DNA from 2 places in the Edwardsiella piscicida genome. Region 1 is predicted to be linked to the other one. Evidence: predicted binding sites of a transcription regulator. Region 1 holds the regulator's gene; the other holds the start of a gene.
What was found. Region 1 encodes PurR, which represses purine synthesis genes. Its sites were predicted from a motif close to CANGCAAACGTTTGCNTG; they were not measured.
Positions count from the first base shown of each region.

Region 2: the regulator PurR is predicted to act here: its motif matches at 2,638-2,655, upstream of L1P05_RS00095 (7-cyano-7-deazaguanine/7-aminomethyl-7-deazaguanine transporter).

Region 1 is NZ_CP090968.1:1,784,453-1,789,352, forward strand. Features, by position in the region: gene L1P05_RS08170 (ABC transporter permease family protein) at 1-559, opposite strand, end outside; gene purR (HTH-type transcriptional repressor PurR) at 564-1,589, opposite strand; gene cydH (cytochrome bd-I oxidase subunit CydH) at 1,944-2,033, shown strand; gene sodB (superoxide dismutase [Fe]) at 2,095-2,673, opposite strand; gene L1P05_RS08190 (C40 family peptidase) at 2,940-3,794, opposite strand; gene L1P05_RS08195 (Grx4 family monothiol glutaredoxin) at 4,243-4,590, shown strand; gene L1P05_RS08200 (Na+/H+ antiporter family protein) at 4,659-4,900, opposite strand, start outside.
Region 2 is NZ_CP090968.1:16,422-21,321, reverse strand. Features, by position in the region: gene L1P05_RS00100 (glycoside hydrolase family 3 protein) at 1-1,676, opposite strand, end outside; gene L1P05_RS00095 (7-cyano-7-deazaguanine/7-aminomethyl-7-deazaguanine transporter) at 1,868-2,527, opposite strand; gene tusA (sulfurtransferase TusA) at 2,807-3,055, shown strand; gene L1P05_RS00085 (OmpA family lipoprotein) at 3,094-3,753, opposite strand; gene L1P05_RS00080 (TMEM165/GDT1 family protein) at 3,902-4,447, opposite strand; yybP-ykoY riboswitch at 4,539-4,642, opposite strand; gene L1P05_RS00075 (N-acetyltransferase) at 4,622-4,900, opposite strand, start outside.

The sequences.
Region 1 (4,900 bases):
CGATGCGCCACCAGCCCTGCGCCGGGGGATAGCCCAGCGCGGCGCTGATGCGCAGCTGCCGCTGCGCGGCGCAGCGGGCGGCCAGATTCAGGGTAAGCAGATAGAAAAAGGGGGTCTCTTTTAACAGCAGGAGCAGCGAGAGGCTCAGGCCGTAGGGATCGTTGGGAAGCGGCAGATCGGGCGGCTGCTGCCAGTCAAACAGCGGCGCCATCAGGCGCCACAGCAGGCCGGTTGGCGCCAGCAGCATCAGCAGGCCGGTGGCCAGGGCGATGTGGGGGGCTGCCAGCAGCAGCGCCGGCGCCAGCGTGTGCTGACGCTGACGCCGTAGGGTGAGCCCGGCCAGCGCCAGCGCCAGCAGCAGGGCGCCGCCGGAGGAGCCTAGCGCTATCCACAGCGACAGAGCCAGGCTGCGGCCCAGCGCGGGCCACTGCAGCAGCTGCAGCAGCGCCTGTCCCGCATTTTGCTCGGTCAGCGGCAGTAGGGTCGCCGGAACCATCGCCGCCAGCGGTAGTGCGCCGGACAGCAGCACCAGCGCGGGAAACAGGACCAGCCGGGACACGCGCTTAGCGGCGGTAGTCGATGAACGGCCCGTCGGCCACGGAGCGACGCTCAACCAGCTTAGGATGCACTTCGATGGTTTGGGCGTCTTCGCGCTTGCTGGTGATGCGATCGAGCAGCATGTCGAATGCCATGGCGCCAAGGCGCTCCTTGGGCTGATGAATGGTGGTCAGCGCCGGGGTAAAGTAGCGGGCGTTGCGCACGTTGTCGTAGCCGATGACGGAAATATCCTGCGGTACGCGCAGCCCCATCTCGTCCGCGGCGCAAATGGCGCCCATCGCCATGATATCGCCGCCGACAAACACCGCCGTCGGGCGCTGCTTCTGCGACAGAATGTTTTGCATCGCCGCATAGCCAGACTCCGGCTCGAAGTCGCCTTCGACCAGCCAGCTCTCCTGCGGCGTGATGTTGGCCTCCTGCAGCGCCTTGAGGAAACCGCGCAGGCGACCGCCGCCGGTGTTGCGCGATACCGGGCCGGTGATGGCGCCAATGTCGCGGTGGCCGCGCTCGATCAGGTAGCGGCCGGCCAGATAGCCGCCCTCGAAGGCGTTGTCCTGGATAGCATCGGTAAAGTCGCTGCGGCGGGTGCCCCAGTCCATGACCACCATCGGGATATGACGGTAGTCCTCAAGGATCTCCAGCAGGTTCTCCGGATATTCGGAGCACATCACCAGCAGGCCGTCGACGCGCTTTTGCGCCAGCATAGCCAGGTAGGCTTTCTGCTTCTCCAGATTATTGTGGGAGTTACACAGGATCAGGGTATAGCCTTGGCTGTAGCAGCTATTCTCTACCGACTCGATGACCTCGGCAAAGTACGGCGCCTCGCTAGAGGTCGCCAGCAGGCCGATGGATTTGGTGTGGTTGACCTTCAGGCTGCGGGCAACGGCGCTGGGGGAGTAGTGTAGTTCTTTAATGGCCTCCCAGACGGCGGCTTTGGTCTCGTCGGCGACAAAGCGGGTTTTATTGATGACGTGAGACACCGTGGTGGTCGATACGCCTGCGCGCTTTGCCACATCTTTAATCGTTGCCATGAAACAAATGACTCCTAGGCGTACGCGCTGCGTCGCCGTTTTGTTAATCGTTTGCCTGCGTGCATCGGAAAATACGCCTGACAGCGCGGCTCGGCGCCGGCGCGTTTGCGCAATAGGGTGACGTTTGCCATTTCTTGTTTAGAATTATAGCGTCGGCACGCGGCAGTAAACCGCAAATTCTGTCTGATCTCAGGCAAAAGGGGAAGCACTAATTGGCGATTTGCGCAGGATGTAATCATAAGATTTTCTGCGTGTTTTAAGATGTGATTTATGTAAAAATGATTTAACACGGGTTTTGTGCGAATTCTTAAGTCAGTAAAAATTGATACAGAACGTAAAACATGAGGTGTCAGGATGGAAAACGATCTGAAGTATTCTCTGGTAACAACGGTGGTGGCGCTGGCGCTGATCGTCGTGGCCAGCCTGATCGCCGCACTGCACTAAGTTAGCGGGCGGCGTAATAAAAAAGGCGCTCGGTGAGCGCCTTTTTTGTCTCTCTGGTCGGTTACGCCAGATTCTGGGCGACGAACTCCCAGTTCACCAGCGCCCAGAAGTTTTCCAGGTACACCGGGCGAGCGTTACGGTAGTCGATGTAGTAGGCGTGTTCCCATACGTCCACGGTCAGCAGCGGCTTGTCGTCGCCGGTCAGCGGGGTCGCGGCGTTAGAGGTGTTGACGATGGCCAGGGTGCCGTCCGCCTTTTTCACCAGCCAGGTCCAGCCGGAGCCGAAGTTGCCTACGGCAGACTTGGTCAGCGCGTCTTTGAACGCGGCAAATGAGCCGAAGGCGGCGTTGATGGCGTCCGCCAGGGCGCCGCGCGGTTCACCGCCGCCGTTCGGGGAGAGGCAGTGCCAGTAGAAGGTGTGGTTCCACACCTGAGCGGCGTTGTTAAAGATACCGCCGGAGGCGCTCTTCACGATCTCTTCCAGCGATTTTCCTTCGAACTCAGTGCCTTTGATCAGGTTGTTCAGGTTGACTACATAGGCGTTGTGGTGCTTACCGTAGTGGTATTCCAGCGTTTCGGCGGAGATATGCGGTTCCAGCGCATTCATGGCGTACGGTAATGCAGGTAATTCAAATGACATAGCTCTCTCCTTAATGCTTCTGTGGCAAGACGGTTAACCCGTAAGCAACGCAGATGAGACGTCGCCGGCGGTTAGACAAAAATGAAAAAATCTTGTTGTCCGCTTGTTATGGTTTGTGATTCTAGCAAGTTTTGCCGTGAAAGACAGGGGGCAGGTGTATTTTAGCTGACTGAGTGGCGAAATGTGCAGCAGACAAGCAGTGAAAGCGGCGTGCGGCAGGGGGCGGTCATGGGGGAACCGCCGCCGGAACGGGGGCGTACGGGGCGTTAGCGGATGGTTTTCGGGGTCATGACGCGGCGGGCGCCCAGGTAGTGATCCTGCCAGTAGTCATCGCCCAGATAGCTGACGCGGATCTCCTCGCCGGTGCGCGGAGACTGGATAAATTTGCCGTTGCCCAGATAGACGCCGACGTGATCGGCGGCGCCGCGTCCGTGGATCTGAAAGAACACCAGATCGCCGCGCTGCAGCTCGGCGCGCTTGACCGGCGCGGCGTCGCGCAGGTGGTACATTTCGTTAGCGGTGCGCGGCATTTTAATGTTCAGCAGATCCTGATAGGCGTAATAGATCAGGCCGCTGCAGTCAAAGCCGGTATGGGGAGAGGTACCGCCCCAGCGGTAGGGTTTGCCTATCTGGCGCATCAGCTTATTCATCGCCGTCTGTTTGGCGTGCTGGTAGCGTTTCTTGTGCAGCGGACTCATGTGGATCGGCTGGCTATCTTCATGGCGGCCGGCCGCGCGGTGGGCCGTCTTAAGAGGCGAGGGGCGACCGTAGGCTTTTTTACCCGGGTGCGACGCCCCATGTGCGCTCGCGCGACGCGCAAGGGGCTTTTCGCCGCGGTGGTGCGCTTGCGCCTTGTGCTCGACGGCGGCGCGGTGCGGTGCGGCGACCGTGCGGTGGCTACTGTGCGCCGCGCGCTTTTCCCGGGCGGGGGGATGAGACGCCGCGCTGTGATGCTTGTGTGCCCCGGCGTCTGCCCTGCGTTTTTTACGCTCGCCGCTCTGGCTGTGGCCCGCCGTGGCTTTTCGCTGATCGGCGATGACTTTGTGTGCCGGTGAGGCGGCCGCTGAGGTGGTAAACCATTGGGTAAACAGCAATACAAAGAGCGCAACGAGTAGACGCATGATCAGTCGCTTCCAAGCCAAAAACTAAAATAAAAACGCAGAAACAGTATTAATTAAAATATGCTGAACATAACAGTACTGATGTTTACGTATTCGCGTCTAATTGTGAGTAAATATTTCAATTGTCTGATTTAGCGACAGAGAGGGCTTTTTTACAGTGATATTGCCTATTAAAAAACGGTTGAGCAGGATAATGGGCGAATAATGAGCGGCTGGCAGAGCGACGATGTGCTGCCGCGGCAGCGCGCTGTGCAATAGACCCTGTAAAAGATGGTGTTTTTTTCCTGCCGTGCCCGCCGCTACAATAGCGCGATCCGACGCCGCGTGCCCCGCGGCGGGCGGGGGAGGCGCCTTTCGTGCCCCATCCCTTGTCTGCTGTGGTCGGCGCGGGCGATAATGACAATATACTGCGTTACCGCTATAACACTGGATATTTAAGGAAGTAAAGATCATGACCACTATCGAAAAGATTCAGCGCCAGATCGCCGAGAACCCGATTCTGCTGTATATGAAAGGCTCACCGAAGCTGCCGAGCTGCGGCTTTTCTGCGCAGGCGGTGCAGGCGCTGTCCGCCTGCGGCGAGCGCTTTGCCTACGTGGATATCCTGCAGAACCCGGACATTCGCGCCGAGCTGCCAAAGTTTGCTAACTGGCCGACCTTTCCGCAGCTGTGGATTGAGGGTGAGCTGATCGGCGGGTGTGACATCGTGCTGGAAATGTATCAGCGCGGCGAGCTGCAGACGCTGATCAAAGAGGCCGCGGCGCGCCACGGCTCAGCGGCGCAGGACAACGCCTGATCGCGCGGCGTTAGGCCATGTAAAAAGGCGCCGCAGGGCGCCTTTTGTGTATCGGTCGGGACCGTGTGCTAGAGGATCATCGCTGCCGCCCAGCCGAAGCCGAGCAGCGGCAGGTTGTAGTGCAGGAAGGTCGGCACCACCGAATCCCAGATATGGTCGTGCTGGCCGTCCATATTCAGCCCAGAGGTTGGCCCCAGGGTAGAGTCAGAGGCCGGCGACCCGGCATCCCCCAGCGCCCCGGAGACGCCGATAATGGCGATGGTCGCCATGGGGGAGAAGCCAAAGGCAATGCACAGGGGCACATAGATTG
Region 2 (4,900 bases), 1.8 Mb from region 1:
CGGGCCATCGCGCTAAAGGCCAGATCATTCAGCTCATCCTCGGCGGCACCGCCAAAGCGGCGCGCCTCGACATAGGGATTGCTGACCACCACGCGAACGATCGCCCGCGCCGTCTGGGGCGGTATCGCGGGCAGCGCGCCGCCGCGCCGATCGCCGCTGATCACCCGAAACCCGTACGCCTCAACAATCGCCTTATCCATCCCCACCACATACAGCGTCTGCGCGGGCGCCAGTGGTAATAGCGGCGCCCTATCGTCGCCATTTTTCAACAGGACGATGGACTTACGCTGCGCCAGCGAGGCCAGCGCCTGAAACGCCTTATTGCCCAACGTTTGCGTGGCCCGTTCGGGGTCAACATAGGCGTTTTCAAACAGCCCCAGCGTAAATTGCTCTTTCAACAGCCGACTGACCGCCAGATCGACCCGCTCTTGGCTAATTTTTCCCGCGCGGATCGTGTCATATACGATGGCATTGCTGTGATAGCCCGAAAGGACATCCGTCCCCGCATTGACCGCGATGGCAATCTGCTCCTGCTCCGGCAGGTGTTCAATGCCCCATGCGCGATCGCCGATAATCCCGGTATCGCTATTGACATACCCCTTGAATCCCAGCTGTTCACGCAGCAGCCCGGTGATAACGCCGGCCGAGAACGCCATGCCGACGTCGTTTGGCGTCAGCGCCTGGCCGACGGGAATACCGTAATAGGGCATGATCGCCGACACGCCGAGCTCAATGGCGGTAATAAAGGGTTTCAGGTGATAGCGAAAGTTCTGCCCGGCATAGTTCTGATTTTTCCCGTAGGCATAGTGGGGATCGCCGCCGTTCTCCTGCGGGCCCCCGCCGGGAAAATGCTTTATGGTCAGCGCGATACTGTCGCGGCCCAGCCGCTCTCCCTGTAACCCCAGGATCAATTGGCGGGCAATATCCGACATCAGATCGGCGTCCTCGGTAAAGGTTTCATGAACGCGATACCAGCGGGGCTCCGTCGCCAGATCCATCATGTAACCATACATGCCGCGGATACCGACGGCACGCCACTCCTGGGCCATAATCCCGGCAAACTCACGGATAAGGGACATGTCTCGGGTGGCCGCCAGCCCCGCCTCTTTCGGCCAGGAGGAGAATGCGCCGCTAATCACGTTGATCCCCTCCCGCGCCTGGGGATCGAGGTGATTGCGGGCGTTAGACTTAAACAGCGCCGGAATGCCGTGGGGGGTTCGCTCCGCCATCTCCTGTGCCTGATTTAGCGCCTCTGCCACCTCGCGCGGCGTCAGCTGATTGGTACCGGACTGCGGCTGCGACACCACCGGATTACGGAAAATAAAGCGCGTCATATGCTGCTCACGGATTAACGCAGCATCCTCCTGGCGGATCGCGCCCTGCGGTGCCACCCGGAACGTATCGATCATCATCATGCCGGCCTTTTCCCGCAGCGTCATACGCGCGACCAGATCGGCGCTGCGCTGCTCCGCAGAAAGCCGCCAATCCTCATAGGGATCCAGGCGACCATTGCCGTTAGCATCGCGAAAGGTGTATCCCTGAACATGCAGCAGCGGATGCACGCGGGATACCACCGGCGGCTGCTCAGCGTCGGCGGCATACGTCGTCGCAGTCAGCGGTGACAGCAGGGCGCATATCAATATCGGGTATTTATACATCCGTACTGATCTATACATAATATTCTCCTCAGAAAAATCTCTCCTGTGGAGGAACATAGCGCAGAAAAAAACGAAATAAAATTATATATAACAATGATATATATTTGATTTTTATAGTTTTAATTTATCAGTTCACGGCGGCGGTCCCCCTAAACGACAACGGGGCGCGCCTGCGCGCACCCCGTTTCGTCTCCCTCATCCCACGTGAACTACGCCAGCGAGGCCTGCTGCTGGCGAAACGCTATCCGCTTCAGCAGCATATTCAGCATAACGCCGTACATCGGCAAAAAGAAAACCATGCTAATCAATAGCTTGAATGCATAATCCACCAGCGCAATCTCTACCCAGTGGGTTGCCATAAACGCGTCGCTGCTGCGGTAAAAGGCAATAAAGAAAAACGACAGCGTATCGCTGATGTTGCCAAACAGCGTCGAGGCGGTCGGTGCAACCCACCAGGCTCGCGTCTGCCGCAGGCGATTAAACACATGCACATCCAGTATTTGACCCAGCACATAGGCCATAAAGCTGGCGCAGGCAATGCGCGCGACCATCAGGTTAACGCTGCCCAGCGCGGCAAAGCCCTGCCACTGCCCCTGAAAAAATAGGGCGGAGACACAGTAGGAGATCAGCAGCGCTGGCACCATCACCGCCAAAATAATACGCCGAGCCAGCGGTGCGCCAAAGATACGCACGGTCAGATCCGTCGCCAAAAAGATAAACGGGAAGGTAAAGGCGCCCCAGGTGGTATGGAAACCGAACACGGTGATCGGCAGCTGCACCAGATAGTTGCTTGATGTGATAATCAAGACGTGAAAGAGAGACAGCCAACAAAGGGCCGTAAACCGCTGCTGCGGTGTAAAACTAAACATCGATGTCACCTTTTTGGTTATTGGGGTGAGGGAACCCAAGAAAACGATCATCCTTAACGGATGCGGCGGCGATCATACCCGGCTCTCGCCACGATGCAACGGTTATTTTTCACGCAATCGTTAACGCCCTTTGCAGCCTGCGCTGCGCCGGGTACACTAGGGCGCGTCCCGTAACGGCGCACGTCAGCGACGCGCACGGCCAATGACGGGATACGCCCTAGCGACGTGAGATTATTTATTCGTGCGACCGCCCTGAACGGCGCTATTCAGAGACCTGCCATGACCGATCTGTTCGCCAATCCGGACAAAACCCTAGACGCTCTGGGCCTGCGCTGCCCGGAGCCGGTAATGATGGTACGCAAGGCCGTACGCCATATGGCGGCGGGTGAAACCCTGCTGATCATCGCCGACGATCCGGCCACCACCCGCGATATTCCCGGCTTCTGCCGTTTTATGGATCACGCCCTGCTGGCGCAGGAGATCGAGCAGACGCCCTACCGCTATCTGCTGCGCAAAGGCGGCGCCTGAGCTGCCCGACCAGGCCGGGCACCCCATGGCTTAGCCCCTTACAGCGGGCTAAGAGTGATTTCCACGCGGCGGTTTTGTGCTTTCCCCGCGGCAGTGCTGTTCGTTGCAATCGGGTTCGCCGGCCCCATGCCGATGGTGCGAATGCGTCCCGCGGACACGCCCTGAACGATCAGCGCGCTGGCAACGCTGTCGGCGCGCTGCTGTGACAGGCGCATGTTCAGATCGCGGCTACCGGTGCTATCGGTATAGCCCACGACGTTAACCGCCGTTTTCTGGTACTCCTTCAGCACCATCGCCACCCCGGTCAGTGTATTGGCACCGGCCGGCTTCAGATTGCTGCTATTCGAATCAAAGGTCACGTTATTCGGCATATTCAGGACAATGTTATCGCCCTGACGGGTGACGCTCACCCCGGTACCGCGCATCTTGTCGCGCAGCTTCGCCTCTTGCACATCCATGTAATAACCGATGCCGCCGCCCAGCGCCGCACCCGCCGCCGCGCCGATCAGCGCCCCCTTACCACGATCGCTCTTAGAAGAGGAGAGTGCGCCCACGCCGGCGCCCAGCAGGGCACCCAAGCCGGCGCCGACGCCGGACTTCCCAGCCTGAGACTCACCGGTATAGGGATTGGTGGTACATCCGGAAAGGATCAGCGCCGCACTGATCAGGCCTGCGATGCAAAAACGGCTTTTTTTCATGAATAAACCTCAATGTCGATAAATGTCCCCGCTCCCGGGGACGTCAAGATAGCGTGATGCGCGATGCGCGGCACCTGCCGCGGTCGCGCTGCCCCCGTCTGACCGGCTCGGTGGGCATTGGTTCAGTATGAGTGGAGCAAAAATCACGTCACAGGATAAGGGTAACAACTCCTAAAATCGCAAACAGCAGAGAAGAAAGTCGCCTTCCCCAACCGCTCTTCAGGTAGGGCTGCAGCCGAGCACCGAACCACAGCATCGGCGCATTGGCCAGCACCATCCCCAGCGTCGACCCCAGGACGACCCAGGTAATATGCTGATAGTGCGCGCCCAGCAGGACGGTCGCAATCTGGGTCTTATCGCCAATCTCAGCCAGAAAGAACACCACCAGCGACGTCCAGAAGGGATGCCCCCCGCGGATCTCACCGTCATCTTTATCGGGAAACAGTACCCACACGGCCATGGCCAAGAAGCCCGCCGCCACCATCCAGCGCATAATCTGCGGACTGAGAAACTGCGTGACCAGCTCCCCTATCAGGGCAGCAAAGTAGTGGTTAACCAGCGTTGCCAGAATAATTGCCAACAGGATCAGGAAAGGCTTACCAAAGCGCGCTACCAGCAGCAGCGTCAAAAGCTGAGTTTTATCGCCGATTTCAGCCAGGGCGACGGAGCTCATCGAAGTAAGAATAATGGACACAGCGGAACATATACCGGGGTGAGTCTCATAGACACATGGCGCGACCAGGCCCTCACCCCGGAGTGCGCCTTGGCCGGCCACAGGTCTCGTCAACCCATCTCGTGACGGGCGCTGACGCCATGGTGATAACACCAAGTTTGTTGACGTCAGCGTCGGCGCTGGCGCACCGACAGACTACTCCCCCATGACGGAAGAGCGCGCAGTGTAATCAAGACGCTCGCTTTTCTCAAGCACCGCCCTACGCTGCCACAGCAGCGTGGCCACCGCCTGACCGGTCTGCGCCTGGATCTGTCTGTCGATGCAGTGAAACCCCTGACGGCGGTAAAAAGCCTGCGCCCGCAGGTTGGCACAGTATGCCTCTAACAGCAGCCAGGGATGGTGGCGTTTAGCGTGGCGCATCAGGCGCTGTGCCACGCCGCGTCCGCGGTAGCGCCGCGCCACGAACAGCGCACC